3 regions of the Shewanella sp. 10N.286.51.B8 genome follow, and region 2 is predicted to be linked to each of the others. Evidence: predicted binding sites of a transcription regulator. Region 2 holds the regulator's gene; each other region holds the start of a gene.
What was found. Region 2 encodes sigma-54, which starts transcription at its own class of promoters, with help from an activator protein. Its sites were predicted from a motif close to GTTGGCACGNNNNTNGNNT; they were not measured.
Positions count from the first base shown of each region.

Region 1: the regulator sigma-54 is predicted to act here: its motif matches at 3,159-3,177, upstream of flgB (flagellar basal body rod protein FlgB).
Region 3: the regulator sigma-54 is predicted to act here: its motif matches at 3,728-3,746, upstream of AB4160_RS05100 (YccF domain-containing protein).

Region 1 is NZ_JBFRKG010000006.1:35,853-41,077, reverse strand. It holds gene flgE (flagellar hook protein FlgE) at 46-1,410, opposite strand; gene flgD (flagellar hook assembly protein FlgD) at 1,486-2,283, opposite strand; gene flgC (flagellar basal body rod protein FlgC) at 2,308-2,724, opposite strand; gene flgB (flagellar basal body rod protein FlgB) at 2,727-3,125, opposite strand; gene AB4160_RS02750 (protein-glutamate O-methyltransferase CheR) at 3,269-4,108, opposite strand; gene AB4160_RS02745 (chemotaxis protein CheV) at 4,250-5,170, opposite strand.
Region 2 is NZ_JBFRKG010000008.1:36,859-42,083, reverse strand. It holds gene rapZ (RNase adapter RapZ) at 1-469, opposite strand, end outside; gene ptsN (PTS IIA-like nitrogen regulatory protein PtsN) at 466-909, opposite strand; gene hpf (ribosome hibernation promoting factor) at 912-1,199, opposite strand; gene AB4160_RS04185 (RNA polymerase factor sigma-54) at 1,223-2,707, opposite strand; gene lptB (LPS export ABC transporter ATP-binding protein) at 2,842-3,573, opposite strand; gene lptA (lipopolysaccharide transport periplasmic protein LptA) at 3,573-4,283, opposite strand; gene lptC (LPS export ABC transporter periplasmic protein LptC) at 4,270-4,830, opposite strand; gene kdsC (3-deoxy-manno-octulosonate-8-phosphatase KdsC) at 4,827-5,225, opposite strand, start outside.
Region 3 is NZ_JBFRKG010000009.1:68,992-74,216, forward strand. It holds gene hppD (4-hydroxyphenylpyruvate dioxygenase) at 1-210, opposite strand, end outside; gene AB4160_RS05085 (homogentisate 1,2-dioxygenase) at 283-1,443, opposite strand; gene AB4160_RS05090 (LysR family transcriptional regulator) at 1,692-2,624, shown strand; gene AB4160_RS05095 (EVE domain-containing protein) at 2,669-3,124, shown strand; gene AB4160_RS05100 (YccF domain-containing protein) at 3,233-3,646, opposite strand; gene AB4160_RS05105 (1-aminocyclopropane-1-carboxylate deaminase) at 3,890-4,885, shown strand; gene AB4160_RS05110 (hypothetical protein) at 5,117-5,225, opposite strand, start outside.

The DNA.
Region 1 (5,225 bases), on a different contig from region 2:
AGCGCGAGTTTACTAAAGCGCGAGATTACTAAAGCGCGAGATTAATTAGCGGATCTGCAATACCGTTTGGTTAAGGGTATTGTTAACTTCAAGGGTACGTGAGTTGGCTTGGAAGTTACGTTGAGCTGAAATCAAATCCACCAGCTCGGTGGTTAAATCAACATTTGATTGCTCAAGTGCTGACGAGCGAATACTACCAAAAGTGCCGCTATTGGCCTCACCTGCTAGTGCTGGGCCTGAGTCTAAGCTGGCTTTCCAAGAGGTATTACCTACTTGAGTTAAGCCTTGCTCATTAGAAAAGCGTACTAATGCTACCCGAGCTAATGGCACGGTTGAACCGTTACTGTAACTGGCTGTTACTAAACCGTCATCGCCGACACCGACATTGGTTAAGCGCCCGACTGTGGTGCCATCTTGGGTTAACTCTGTCACTTCAAACGGTGAGGCGTATTGAGTAGGATTATTAAAATCGATGTTCACCTTTTGGGAGCCGTCAGCGCCGGTGCCGATAACACCTGCGCCATTACTACCTAGTTCAACCGTAGACACTACCGCTGGATCAGATCCTGTATAAGTTCCGGCATCATTAAATGTAAGTACTGAGCCTTTCCAGCCGGATGCGTTTTCAGCGGTACCAGTTGAATCAGCAATACCATCACCAGTAGTATCTGTTGGGAATGAACCACCCGTTGGCGCATCAATATCCACTTGCTTGCCATCAACAGCATAAAAGGCAACCCAGTTATTCTCACCAGTATGGGAACCACCTTCTGGTTTAACAAAATAAGTGGTCAAGATATGAGCCTCACCAAGTGAATCATAGATAGTTACTGAGGTTGAGTTATTGTAAGTATCTGCGTCATCTGGATCAAAGTTTGCTGGATCAAGTTCTTCATCACCAACATTGAGGTTCATTTGAAAACCAACGTTACCGGTTTTCACTGGGCTACCTGCAGTATCGGGGATTTTAATCGGTTGGGTGGTGGTTAAACTCACTGAAGTCGAATTACCATCAGCATCCACAGGGAAACCCTGTAAATAGTTACCGGCTGAATCTGTCATAAAACTTTCTGAGTTTACTTTAAATGCACCAGCACGGGTGAATGCATGATCTTGGCTGCCCGCTTCAGATGAAGTAACAAAGAAACCACCGCCACTAATAGCCATATCTAAGGAGTTGTTAGTAAACAGTAAGCTACCTTGCTGAAACTGTTGCGCTACGTGAGTTGTGGTTGCGCCGCCGCCCACTGCGGTATTACCATTTGAAAAAATTGAATTAGCATAAACATCGGCAAATTCAGCGCGAGACTCTTTAAAACCAATGGTATTGACGTTGGCAATGTTATTAGCCGTGGTGTTGAGATCTTTTTGAGCAGCTGCGATACCACTCAATGCAATATTAAACGACATAAATCACCTCTTAGCGCTTTAAATTAGGTTCTGTGTGGCTGCCAGATTTCTGGCAGCTTATTATTGTTTGTGTTATTAACTTTCTGCCACTGCCAGTACATCAGACAATTGAATACCACCTAGGCCTCTGAGGTTAAGGATCGGACCGCTGGCGACACTGCCTAAAGACACACTAGTGACATGGGCATAAGTTGAAACCGCTAAATCTTCGGCGTTGCCATCAACTTTACCGTTAGCTTTAATGGCATACATGCCTTCTTCTACGGGTTCGCCATCTTTATCAAGGCCATCCCAGCTGACATCAATGTTGCCGCCTGCAGAGCCATCAACCTCAAAGGTTTTAATCACTTGGCCTGACTCGTCTTCAATGGTGACGGTAATGGTATCGATTGGCTGTGGCGTACTAATGACACCGTTAATGACTGGGTTTTCTTCTGAGACATGGCCAATATCTGATGGAATGAGCACCTTTTGCCCCACTAAGCCCGAGGCTTGTAATGCCTGACTTGAGCTCATCACACTGTTCAAATTCAAAATTTCAGCATTTAAGTTGGCAATACCATCAACGGTCGCGAAGGACGCCATTTGTGCGATCATCTGATCGTTTTCAACAGGTTTAAACGGGTCCTGCATTGACAGCTGTTGACTCAAAAGCGCAAAGAAATCCGATTGGGTTAGCTCTTGGCTTTTAGCTTCACCAGTTTCGGTGGTGCTAGCTGATTGCGCAGCAGTTAGGCTATCTAAAAAGCTACTGTCTGATACCTGTGTAGTTTGTGAGTTTGTCGCCACTGAATTAGTGGAGACGGTGGAAGCCGTGGTAGACGTCTGCAACTGCGGTAATGACTGACTACTGTAAGGATTAACGAGGCTCATTGTTTACCTCCAACTAAATTCATATTACTTACCCATACGAAGCGTTTGCTGCAACATTGATTTGGCGGCATCAGCCACTTGAACATTCATTTGATATGACCGAGAAGCAGAAATCATATCGGCCATTTCTTCCATCACATTGACATTGGGTTTATAAATAAACCCATCGTTATCAGCCATTGGATGATTAGGTGAGAATTCTTTTAATAACGGTTTATCGCTTTCTACAACGCCTTTAACACTGACACTATGAGAACTATTTTGCTGATGACTGGCTTTGGCCATTTCAGCCTCAAAAATAGGATGACGAGCTCTATAGGTCTCACCGACACTGCTTGATACTGTGTTGGCATTAGCAATATTACTGGCGGTGGTATTTAAGCGCACCGATTGCGCAGACATACCCGAGCCTGACACATTAAAAATATTAAAAAGACTCATAATTAATCACCTCTAATGGCTTTACGCATGCCAGAAAACTTACTTTCAAGAAAGCCCAGTGACATTTGATATTCCAAAGAGTTTTGCATAAATGCAGATTGCTCTTCTTGCATATCCACCGTATTACCGTCACCTGTGTCTGGCTGATTTGGCACCCGAAACTGCACATGCTCTTGGCTTAACGCTTTAAGGTCAAAGTGCTTGTCAGTTGTTTGACTCATTTGCAGCCCTTGCTGATGAGAGCGGGCGCTATTCATGGCAGAGGCAAAGTCTACATCACGGGCTTTGTAACCCGGGGTATTGGCATTGGCGATATTACTAGATAGCACTTCAGCCCTTTGAGCACGTATGCCCAACGAGTATTGATGTACCCCTAAACCATTTTCAAAATTAATCGCCATAAAATTGCCTCCATCAGCTAACTGTCACTAACAAAGCAAACCTTATGCCAAAATATTGCGGTTTTAAGATGAGAAAGGATAAAAATGAAAAATGCCGACGTAAGTCGGCATTTTATTAACTAAAAACATATTAATTCATAAACTTACAATATATTTTTCTTTTGATAGTAAATCCCTGGGTTACAACGCACCATCGTAAATTCATCACTTAAACCTGAGATAGATTCTGACGCCCCTAAAAATAAAATCCCATTGGGATTAAGGGCGGCAGCAAATTGCCGCAAAATTTTAGCTTTTGCCTCTGGAGAAAAATAAATCAACACATTACGACAAAAGATAATATCGAACTTACCCAATAAGCTATAACTTTCAAGCAGGTTATGACTTCTAAAATTCACTAACCGCTGAACATTATCTTTCACTTTCATATGACCTGACGGCATTGGATCAAAAAATTGTCGCTTTCGCTCATCTGATAGCCCACGGGCTAAGGCTAAGCTGTCATATTCGGCCTTTTTACAACGCGCTAGCATTGAAGGTGATAAATCGGTGGCTTGGATCGTCGCGCTACCAGGCAATGCCCCCGGCTTACGCTGCTGATACTCTAAAATAGTCATTGCCAATGAATAGGGTTCCTGCCCTGACGAGCAAGCGGCTGACCATATTTTTAACGGCCGACCTAAGCGGCTATATTCAGGTAATAAAGCATCATGAAGTAATTCAAACGGGTATTTGTCTCTAAACCACAGAGTTTCATTTGTGGTCATAGCGTCAATCACTTCCGCCCGTAAATGCCGCTCCATTGGCTTCATTGAGCGCTTAACCACTTCCGATAATGAGGGCAAATCATGCTTGCCCATTAAAGGCGCTAAGCGACTTTTTACTAAATATTGCTTGTTGTCACCTAATACAATGCCACTGTGTTGCTCTAAAAAAAGCTTAAACTGATTATATTCTGCTTCAGCAAGTGATTTGTTCGGCACTTTTACATCCTATTTTAAAGAGGCGCTTTACATTGTTTGCAATCTAAAGCCGCCGCTTTGTTTGGTTACCGAGCACTTGGTAACAAACGTGAAATCTACAACCTATGGTGAATCATCAGCCCTAGGTTGTAGATTGAATTATTATAAAATGAGATGTTTGTTGACCGCTGACGCTAACTCATCGGGATTAAACTTAGCGATAAAGTCGTTTGCGCCGACCTTTTCAACCATGGCCTGATTAAACACGCCACTTAATGAAGTATGCAGCACCACTTTAATATCTTTAAGTTTTGGATCGTCGCGAATTTCCGCCGTTAAGGTATAGCCATCCATTTCTGGCATTTCAATGTCTGAAATAATCAGTGGAATTTCATCGGCAACATTATCCATCTCAGTGGCAATCGCTTTTAATTTCTCTAAGGCATCTTTACCATCAATAGCGGTGTCAATTTGCAGGTTCAATGACGATAATGAACGGATAATTTGCTTACGAGCAACTGCAGAGTCATCAATCACCATAATATGGTAATGCTGCTCTTTATCAATGGTAATAGCATCACTGGCAGCTTGGCTTAATTCCGTTTTTACTGGTGATATTTCATCAAGAATTTTTTCAACATCTAAAATCTCAACCAATTCACCTTCGATTTCGGTTACTGCAGTTAAATAAGAGTTGCGCCCAGCCCCTTGTGGCGGTGGCATAATTGATTCCCAATTCATATTAATAATGCGCTCTACTGAGCTAACCAAAAAGCCCTGAATACTGCGGTTATACTCAGCAATAATGATGAAGCAATTTTCAGTCGATGCCAACGGACGGCCACCAGTTGCCGCACTTAAATCAATCACTGAAATAGTCGAGCCCCGAATGTGAGCAATGCCTTTAATCATTGGGCTTAAACGGGGTAACTTTGTCAGTGGCGGACACTGTAATACTTCTTTTACTTTAAAAACGTTGATACCGAAACGTTGGCGACCATTAAGTTTAAAAAGCAGTAACTCCAGTCTATTTTGGCCTACCAGTTGGGTACGTTTATTAACTGAATCAAGAATGCTCGACATAACCCTGCCTTGTTTTATGAATGCTTTCCCTAGTGGGATTTATTATTAGAGTTCA
Region 2 (5,225 bases):
CAACACTGCCTAGCAAGATTTGCCGAACATGATCGCTCAATTCGTAGATATTAGTTTGCGAGGTGTCGATATAGTGATCAACCATTTTGGCTATGGGTTCGAGTAACCGCCCCTCAAGCTTAATGGCTTCTTGTAACGAAATTTGATTCTTAGACAGTGGGTGTAATCGGCGGGTCTCACTAAAACGCTTCAGTAACACTTTATCGTTGGCGTTTAAAAAGAAACTGGTAATGCTGGTATCGTCAGACAGTAAAGCAATTTGCTCTTTGAGTACTTTGCCTTGCTCTTCGATATTACGCACATCGACGCTAATGGCGACAAGCTCGTTACTATCTTTAAGCTGTTCAAGCAGGCTGCCAATCAGTGGCAGTGGCAGGTTATCAACACAGTAATAACCTAAATCTTCAAGCACTCTCAGTGCGACTGATTTTCCTGAACCTGAACGTCCCGATACGATGACAAGTTTCATGCAGTAATAACCTGATAAAGTTCTGTAGCGTCATGACTCTTTCGAAGTCGTTTAAGTATCAATTTATCACTGAGTTTCTCTGCCATGCTAGATAATGTGCTTAGGTGTTGCTGGCACTGATCTGCAGGTACAAGAAGCGCAAATAAAATATCTACAGGTTGCTTGTCTATGGCATCAAAGGCGATTGGCTCTTCGCATTTGATTAAAATAGCAATGGGTTCTTCGATATTATCTAAGCGCCCATGTGGAATTGCTATGCCATTTCCTATACCTGTACTGCCCATTTTTTCACGCGCTATTAGACTTTCAAAAATAGCCTGTGAAGAAAGGGTTGGGTACTGGGCAGCCATTAAATTGCTGATTAATTCCAGTACCTTTTTCTTACTGCCCGGAGTGGCACAGGTAGTGCACGCCGGCTGCAGGATGGTACGAAGTTCCATCGTTAATGCTTAGTGAGTTTCTCTTTATGTTTAATTACCTGACGGTCTAGCTTATCTATCAGGGCGTCTATTGCCACATACATATCAGCGTTACGCGATACAGCAAACACTTCACCGCCTTTTAGGTGCAGTTTGGCTTCGGCAATCTGTTGTAGCTTTTGAACATCGAGCACAACGTGAACATTATTGATCTGTTCGAAGTGTCGTTCAAGCTTTGAAAATTTTGTTTGCACGTATTCCCGTAAAGATTGAGTTATTTCAATATGGTTTCCAGTCAGGTTAATTTGCATAGGTCATCCTCCAATAACAAAAGTTATAAGCTTTTGCGTTGGTTTGAGGGAGGGATGAGCATTGCCTCTCGATATTTGGCTATCGTACGTCGAGCAACGTTAATCCCTTGTTCAGCCAATAGTGTCGCCATTTTACTATCACTAAGAGGCTTTTTCGGGTTTTCTGCAGCTACGAGCTTTTTAATAAATGCGCGAATTGCTGTAGAAGAGCATTCTCCACCATCATCGGTACTTACATGGCTTGAGAAAAAATATTTTAGTTCAAAAAGTCCACGGGGGGTATGCATGTATTTTTGGGTCGTGACCCGTGAAATGGTCGACTCGTGCATTTCAACCGCTTCAGCAATATCATTGAGCACCATCGGCTTCATGGCTTCTTCACCGAACTCAAAGAAACCTTGCTGAAATTGTACGATACAGTTAGCCACTTTTAGTAAGGTTTCATTACGGCTATCGATGCTTTTGATAAACCATTTAGCTTCTTGTAAATGACCACGAATAAATTGGCTGTCAGCTTGGCTTGAACCGCCTTTGGCCATAGCTGCATATTGCTGGTTAACGCCAATTTTAGGCATGTTATCGGGATTTAGCTCGACCACCCAGCGACCATTCTTTTTAAGTACAGTAACATCAGGAATGACGTACTCATCTTTAATGGGGGTAATTTGCAAGCCTGGACGTGGATTGAGCGTTTGAATAAATTCAATGGCTTCACGTAAATCATCTTCTTTAAGCTTGGTTTTACGCATCAGTAACCTAAAGTCACGACCGGCGATTAAATCAAGATGATCTTTAATCAGTAACTTAACATTATCTATGCAAGGAATTTCATTAGGGTATTGGCCTAATTGAATTAATAGACACTCACTTAAATCTCGCGCTGCAATGCCGACGGGATCGAAGTGTTGTACCCGTTTAAGTACAGCTTCAACTTCATCGAGTTCGATATCGTCAGTGCCTAAGGATTGCAAAATGTCTTCAACGCTCTGGGTGAGGTAACCGCGCTCATCAATGGCATCAATAATGGCGGTTGCAATCACTAAGTCATTTTCAGAAAAGGGAGTGAGGTTTTTTTGCCATTCAAGATGCTCATACAAGCCTTCACTGGTTTCGCCTTGAAACGGCATATCATTACCGCTCGATACTGCGCCAGAGCCAGAAGTAGGCGAGGCGGTATACACCTCATCCCATGTGGTATCCATAGGGAGTTCTTCAGGCATAGAATCTTTAGTGAGCGATTCAGTGGTATCAACCGTTGAGGTGTCTTTTTCTATGGTGACTTGGCTATTATCACTAAAATCGGTGTCAGTTTGCAGGGCGTTTTCTTTTACGGGCTCTTTGGCTTTAGTGAATTCGTCTTCAAGCTCTAATAGCGGGTTTGAATCAAGTGCTTGTTGAATTTCTTGCTGTAGCTCCAATGAGGAAAGTTGCAATAAGCGAATCGCTTGTTGCAACTGTGGGGTCATGGTTAAGTGTTGACCCATTTTGAGTTGGAGTGAGGCTTTCATGTACCGCTTGTCCCTAATTGAATTACATCATCGCGACGAACAGTGTGGGCGCTAGTTTATGATCCTAGAAAAATAGACTAGATTAAGGTTTGTTGTTGGCCGCGAATGCCATACTAAAAACTGAATAGTGCTAACTATAGCTTGAATTGTTCACCTAAGTATACCGACCTAACTTGCTGATTGACTAAGATCTCAGCAGGTGTTCCTTCAGCAATCAAGTTTCCGTGACTCACAATATATGCTCGCTCACACACATCAAGTGTTTCACGGACATTATGGTCGGTAATTAGCACCCCTAAACCACGGCTTTTAAGTTGTTGAATAATTTTCTTGATGTCGATTACTGAGATAGGATCTACCCCTGCAAAAGGTTCATCTAATAAAATAAACTTAGGATTTGCCGCTAATGCGCGTGCAATTTCAACTCGGCGACGCTCGCCTCCCGATAACGCCATACCTTGGCTATCACGGATATGAGTTATGTTAAATTCTTCTAATAAATGTTCCAGTTCTTCAATGCGCTGCTCATTTGATAAGCTTTTGCGAGTTTGAAGCACTGCCATTATATTATCGTGTACTGTGAGCTTACGAAAAATACTGGCTTCTTGAGGTAAGTAGCCAATGCCTTTTCGGGCGCGCAAATGCATTGGATCTGCGGTTAAATCATCTTCATCGATCAGAATGCGGCCCTTATCACTTTTGACTAGGCCTACGACCATATAAAAGGTGGTGGTTTTACCCGCACCATTAGGGCCAAGTAAGCCAACAATTTGGCCGGTTTTTACCGTCAGGCTGACATCTTTTACTACCTGGCGACTTTTATAACTCTTAGCGAGATTTTCAGCGGTTAACGTAATTTGGGTCATTAGTCATTTTGCTCAGCTGCTGGGGCTGACAATGTCGCCTGCGCCTCAGCGTTAAGTGATTCAGTTACTTCGGGTGTTTCAGTTGAGTTCACAGCCTCTACAGCAGATAAATTGTTGTTTTCAATTATAGCTGGTGGCGTGTCATCACCGGGTTTAGCGCTGTCTGGTAAATGTGGTTGCTCATCTTTTTTCTTTTCAGAATCAATCAAGTCTGGGTGACTTTCTGGTTGAAAAATAGTGATAACCCGATCTTCACCAGTACCGGTGCTTTCAGCAATTAACTGCTGCTTTTCAATGTTGTAGCTAATTAGGTTACCAGTAACCTGGCTACCCGCTTGGTCCAATTTAGCATTACCCGTTAAGGTTAAAATGCTAGTGGCAAGCTCATATTTAATTTCATCGGCACTGGCAGTACCAATACGGCCATCATCTAACTCTTGGGAAAATGTCGCAGGGTTACCTGTGGCAACCATGGTTTTTTGGGTGCCGCTTTCGGTGCCAAATGCGCGTAATTCGTCGGCATTAATGTTAATCGACCCTTGAGTCACATTAACTGGGCCATAGAAGATGACCTGATTGTTTTTTATGTCAGCTTTTTGGCTCACAGCTGCGACTTTAAGCTCTTGCTGTAAATCGCCTTCTTTTGCATAGGCGCTGGCAATACTGACTACACTGAGTAGTGAGGCAATCAAAAGTTTACTTTGCTTCATACGTTCCTTCTACTTGACTTAAAAGTTCAAGTTCTTGAGCATTTAAATCAGCATACAGGCCTAAACCTTGTATATTAAAATCTGACCCAGTAACAAAAATTTGTCTATCTGAGGTCAAAATCATGGTGTTCATATCGAGTGCCAACATGGTGGTTGTCAAAGATTGTAATGGCTCGTCGATGTTTATTGCATCAATAATAACATTATTTTCTAAAACTACTTTGCCTGTTTCATTATTCAGCTTGCCTAAATCTGCGCTTAATTGCCATTCGGCTTCACCATTTTCAGGATAAATAAGGTAGACAGGCTCAGTAAACATGGTTTCATTACTTTGCTGAAAGTGCTCCATGTATTTCGCTGAGACTCGGCTTTGCACTAAACCTTGCTCATTAAATTCAGTGGTGCGTAAGTCATTGGCGATAAAATCAGGGCGAGCAGGGGCAGGCAATTTACTTGCCTCCATCTGACTACGTTTAACTTGTACTTGCCAATAAAGGACTAAGGCTGCGCCAAAAAATCCGATAATAGCGAAGGTCACTCGGCTCATATACTCATTCCGTGGGCATTTTCAAACTTATCTTGGCTAAGTAATAGCAAATCGGTGAGTTCACGTAATGCGCCATTTCCGCCGTTAATGGTGGTGGTCATATGGCAATGTTGTTTAACATAAGGATGGCCATCAGCCACACAAACTGCAAGGCCAACCTGTTTCATCACAGGTAAGTCAACCATGTCATCACCAATATAGGCGACTTCATCTGGGCTAACGCCATAGGTATCTAACAGGCTTTGGTAAGGCACTAGTTTATCATCAACACCCTGATAAATATGAGTGACACCTAAAGCGGTCATTCTATTTTCCACAATGGCAGATTTACGCCCGGTTATCACAGCAACATGAATATTACTGGTTAAAATAGAGCGAATGCCATAACCATCACG
Region 3 (5,225 bases), on a different contig from region 2:
AGCAAATTCAGCTGAGAAGCCTTGCTTAGATTTGTTCAATAAGAAGTTGATATCGTTTTGTTGGTAGTAAACGATATCGCTATGTTTAGCTTGTTTAAGCATTGAAAAACCAAAGTCGACAAACACTTGATGCATAAAATCAGTATCAGGACTGGCAAATTCAGTAAATTCAATACCTAGTAGTCCAAGTGGGTTTGTTTCGCTAGCCATGGTGTTTTCCTTAATAATTATCTTTATTTTTCATCACTCTGTGGTGATGTGTAATAGGGATGCTGTTGGTGATTAATCTTCAATCCAAGAGCGGTTGTAATCATCACTCATGCAGTTTTTGACATGGGTGGTTAAATTAAGTGGCGCAAAGGTATCAACCATTACGGCATATTCGTAAGTTTCGGTTTTGCCGATAGAGGCTTCGGTGCGCCCAGGTTGTGGCCCATGTGGCACGCCTTTTTGATGCAAGGTCATGTAACCTGCTTCAATACCTGTGCGGCTCATAAAGTCACCGTCAACGTAATACAGCACTTCGTCGCTATCGATGTTGTTGTGGTAATAAGGCGCTGGAATTGATTCTGGGTGGAAGTCATAGGGACGCGGTACAAAGTTACATATCACAAAATTGTTAGCCGTAAACACGATATGGTCAGAAGGCGGTAAATGAATTTTTCCTACTTTAGGTGCATATTCGGTGATATTAAATGCCCAAGGATAGACGCAGCCATCCCAGCCCACTAAATCAAATGGATGCCACTCTAAGGTGGTGAGTTGATACTTATCGCCAAACTTGCTGACTAAAGAAAACTCACCTTTTTCAACGGTAGCATCAGTAAGTTCAGGGGTGCGAATATCACGTTCACAATATGGCGCTGACTCCAGCATTTGCCCATAGTCATTTCTAAAATGTTTGGGTACTTCAACCATTGAGTTTGATTCAATAACGAATAAGCGTACATTACTGTAATCATTAAACTTGAGCTGGTAAGTCGTGCCTCTCGGAATGATTAAGTAATCCCATTGCTTAACTTGAAGTTGACCATATTCACTTAACAGCGTTCCTTCACCTTGGTGGACAAAGACCACTTCATCAGCATAGGCATTACGGTAAAACTCAGCCGTATCTTCAGTGACTTTGGCTGTGTACATGGCCACATCACTGTTATAAAAAATCTTGTTACGGGCACTGAAAAAGTTGCCGCTGCAATCAGCTTGGCGCGAATCGAGTTTGTAGTTTTGGATTAACGAGTCTTGCCACTCGTCGCCGTGCTCAAGAGCATAGGGAGCCACCGCTAATGCCTTAGTCGGCATATTATGGTGATATTTATTGGAGTAAATATTGGCAAAGCCGTGAGTAGAAAACAGTTCTTCACGGTAAAGCTCGCCAGAGTCTTTTTTAAAAGCGATATGGCGTTTAGAAGGTATTTGTCCTTGTTGAACATAAACCGGCATCGTAACTCCTCAACTCTTATTCGTTTGGTTGTCGTTATTGAGCTTCATTAATCTGCTTTGTTAATGTTTTTCTAGCGCAGCGTTAATAAACTATTTGTGATCTAGTTAACAATTTAGTTGCTAGGATGGACAAAAAAAAGAATAATAAACCACTTAACTTAATCTAATTTTTAGATGGTTAATAAAAGTTTACATAAGTGTCACGACTGCAGAACACTTAAAGGCAGAATAGGGACATGGAGGCTTAAATGAAAATCGATGTAGAAGCATTTAATGTGCTACAAGTACTTGTTGAAGAAGGAAGTTTTGCTAAAGCCTCTGAGCGGCTACACAAAGCGCAATCAGCAGTAAGTTATCAAGTAAAAAAACTCGAGCAACACCTAGGGGTGACTTTATTTAATCGGTCTCAATATCGGGCTGAATTAACCCCAGAAGGCAAAGTGATTTTGGCTGAAGGCCAACGGTTACTGCAACATTTAGCCAATATTGAACATTTAGCCAGTCGTTTTAGCGAAGGTTGGGAGCCAAAGCTTGAATTGGTGATTGACGGCGCGCTGCCAATGGAGCCTATCATGACAGCGTTAAAGCGCATGTCTGAGCATAATATTCCTACCAAGATACAACTTAACATGGAATTTTTAGGCGGCGTTCAACATCGTTTTGAGCGAGATAAAGCCGATTTAATGCTGGTTAAGGATTACCTTGCAGGGCCTTATTTTTCTGCCCAACAACTGCCACCAGTGACCAGTTTATTGGTTTGCTCATCGCAGCATCCTCTTGCTGAGTTATCCGGTGTTACCCTGACTGATCTGCAGCAACATGTAGAATTAACCATTGAAGACTCATCGCCGCAAAAACTACACCGAGACGAGTTACAGTTTGGCGGCGACAAAGTGTTTTACTTATCAGGCTTTATTATGAAGAAAAATGCCTTACTAAAAGGGCTAGGTTTTGGCTGGATGCCGGAGTTTCTTATTAATGATGAGCTTACGGGCAAGAATTTAGCCATAGTAGATTTTGTTGGTGGCCATAGATTTAGATTTACCCCGCAGTTAGTATCTACCCTAGAAAGGCCACTTGGGCGGGCGGGTCGATTATTTACTGAGTTAATTTCAGAAGAATTTGCAACTTTTAATCAATCAACTAATGATCAAAAAATTAGTCATTCGGCCATTGGTTAGTTATGGATTGCATAAGTATTATCGTTTTACTGTTAAGGATTTAAATGAAGTATTGGTTAATGAAATCGGAACCTGATGAGTTCAGCATTGACGATTTAGCAGCATGTTTACCACAGTCAGAACCCTGGCAAGGGATACGTAATTATCAGGCGCGAAACTTTTTACGGGATGAGGTAAAAACAGGGGATTTAGTGCTGTTTTACCATTCCAGCTGTAAAGTTCCCGCTGTTGTGGGGATTGCTGAAGTGACGTCAGATGCTTATAACGATTTAAGTGCTTTTGATAGTCAAAGTGCTTATTTTGACCCTAAGTCAGATAAACAAAAACCGAGATGGGTTGCAGTAGATATTCGTTTTAATCAAAAGTTAACCCGCATTATTACCTTGGCGCAGTTAAAAGCAGATCCAAAACTTGCTGACATGGTATTAGTAAGTAAAGGCGCTAGGTTGAGTGTTCAGCCTGTGACAGAAGAAGAGTTCAACTATATCGTTGCCTTATAAATGCTTTATAAATGCTTTATAAATGCCTTAAACATAAAAAAGGAGTGCTAATAAATTAGCGCTCCTTTTTTAAAATTCAATAGTAACAGCAATTAAAATTGGTTTAGATTAATAGCTTTCTTTTGCCACTATGGTTTGTCCAATCGGCGTGAGGCTCAATAAAGCCAGCTTCACATGTTGTATAGCAAACGGAATACCAATGATAGTGATAAAACAAGCTAGAGCATGGGTGAGGTGACCGATGGCCAACCAAATACCGAAAAATAAAAACCAGATTACATTACCTATCATCCCTAATGGACCGGTACCAAAGTCTTCTGTGCCTGATAGGTGTTTACGATTTACATTTTCTTGGCCGAATGGCCAAAATGCCATTTCACCAATGACGAAACAGGCTCGGCCAAAGGGGATACCGATAATACTAATAAAACATAAGAGCCCAGCTAGCCACCAAGCTAAGCCCATTATAAAGCCGCCCATGATGAACCAAGCGATATTAAAAACTAATCTTAATACTGACATCTAAAATCCCTTACTTGTTGTAATAACTTACTATTTTTAATCGTGCTTTGTACAGTTTGTTAGTCGAACTATGCACTATTGAAGCGAAATCTGTGCCACATTATATATATTTTTTATCTTGCTGAATTTAAACGATAATTCTATAAGGTATATTGTCTCTTAAACTCTCAGCATAAATAGGTTAGTTAAAAACAACATTTTTTAGTTAAAATAATAACTCTACTCATTGATGTTGAGATAAACATGTTTGCCACCACACCAGTACAAACCATTCGATTTGCAGAGCAGGCAATATTTGTAAAACGCGATGATTTACTCCACCCGGATTTCAGTGGTAACAAAGCGCGAAAATTTCAATATTTTCTCGAGCAAGATTTCCCTCTAGTAAAAAAACTGGTTGGCTATGGCTCAGCGCAAGCAAATTCGCTGCACTCTTTAGCTGCCTTAACCAAAATGCGCGGCTGGCAACTTGATTATTATGTTGACCATATAGCTGGCTATCTTAAGCAAAACCCCCAAGGAAACTATAAAGCGGCCTTAGACAACGGCGCCAACATCATTGAAAAGCCAGCGGGTATTGAGCTGAACCTAGAGACTTATGTACAACAAGATATTCAAGCGCCGTATGAATCGAACAAACAGCTTGTCGTTAAGAGTACGGTGTTTGTTCCCGAAGGCGGGCGTTGTGAATATGCTCAGCTAGGGCTTGATCAACTAGGGCGAGAGATTATTGAATGGCTTAAACAAAATAATATGAAAAAGTTAGAGCTATTTCTTCCTTCAGGTACAGGTACCACGGCACTTTACTTACAACGTTTTTTTGTCGAATTCAGTAAAACAGCCAGCAGCTCAGACCTCTCGCTGCCCAGTGTAACGGTATTAACCTGCAGCTGTGTTGGCGGTGATGAATATCTCACTAAGCAGTTTTATCAATTAACCGATAATACTGACTATCATCCAAGGATCATCTCTAATGGTAAAAAGTATCATTTTGGTAAGTTGAACCGTCAGTGTTATGACATGTGGCAACACGTCAATAAGCAAGGTATTGAATTTGAATTGTTGTATGACCCAGTTGGTTTCATCATGCTGGAGCATTATCTAAATACTGCAAACCTAAGCGGCGATGACTTAAACAAAGGTGCTGCTGTTCCTGTGATGTATTTACATCAAGGGGGCTTGCTGGGTAATCCAAGCATGTTAGCGCGCTACAAAAGGAAATATCAACAGCAAGGATGATAGCGGGTTTATATCTAGGCTAGATAAGCATTCATTAGAGACAATATTGAAAATTGATTTGAATTATGACGTTGGAGAGTTGCTTAGAGAAGGATTTGAAAAGTGCTCTTGGGTGAGGGTAACTTCATGTTGCTCAGTTCTAATAAACGTCCGGTAAGGTGTGAGAGGAAATACCGAGAAGCGATGTCTATTGAGTAACTGAGCAAATGAATAACGCAAGCGTTAAAAGTCTTACTTGTTAGCCGTAAGTAACCATTTCATAAATGTTAACGCTTCAGTGCGCTTAGAAAAAGTTGTTTTAGTTTTACCTTGGCTATCGGTAAAAGCTATTGAGTTTTTA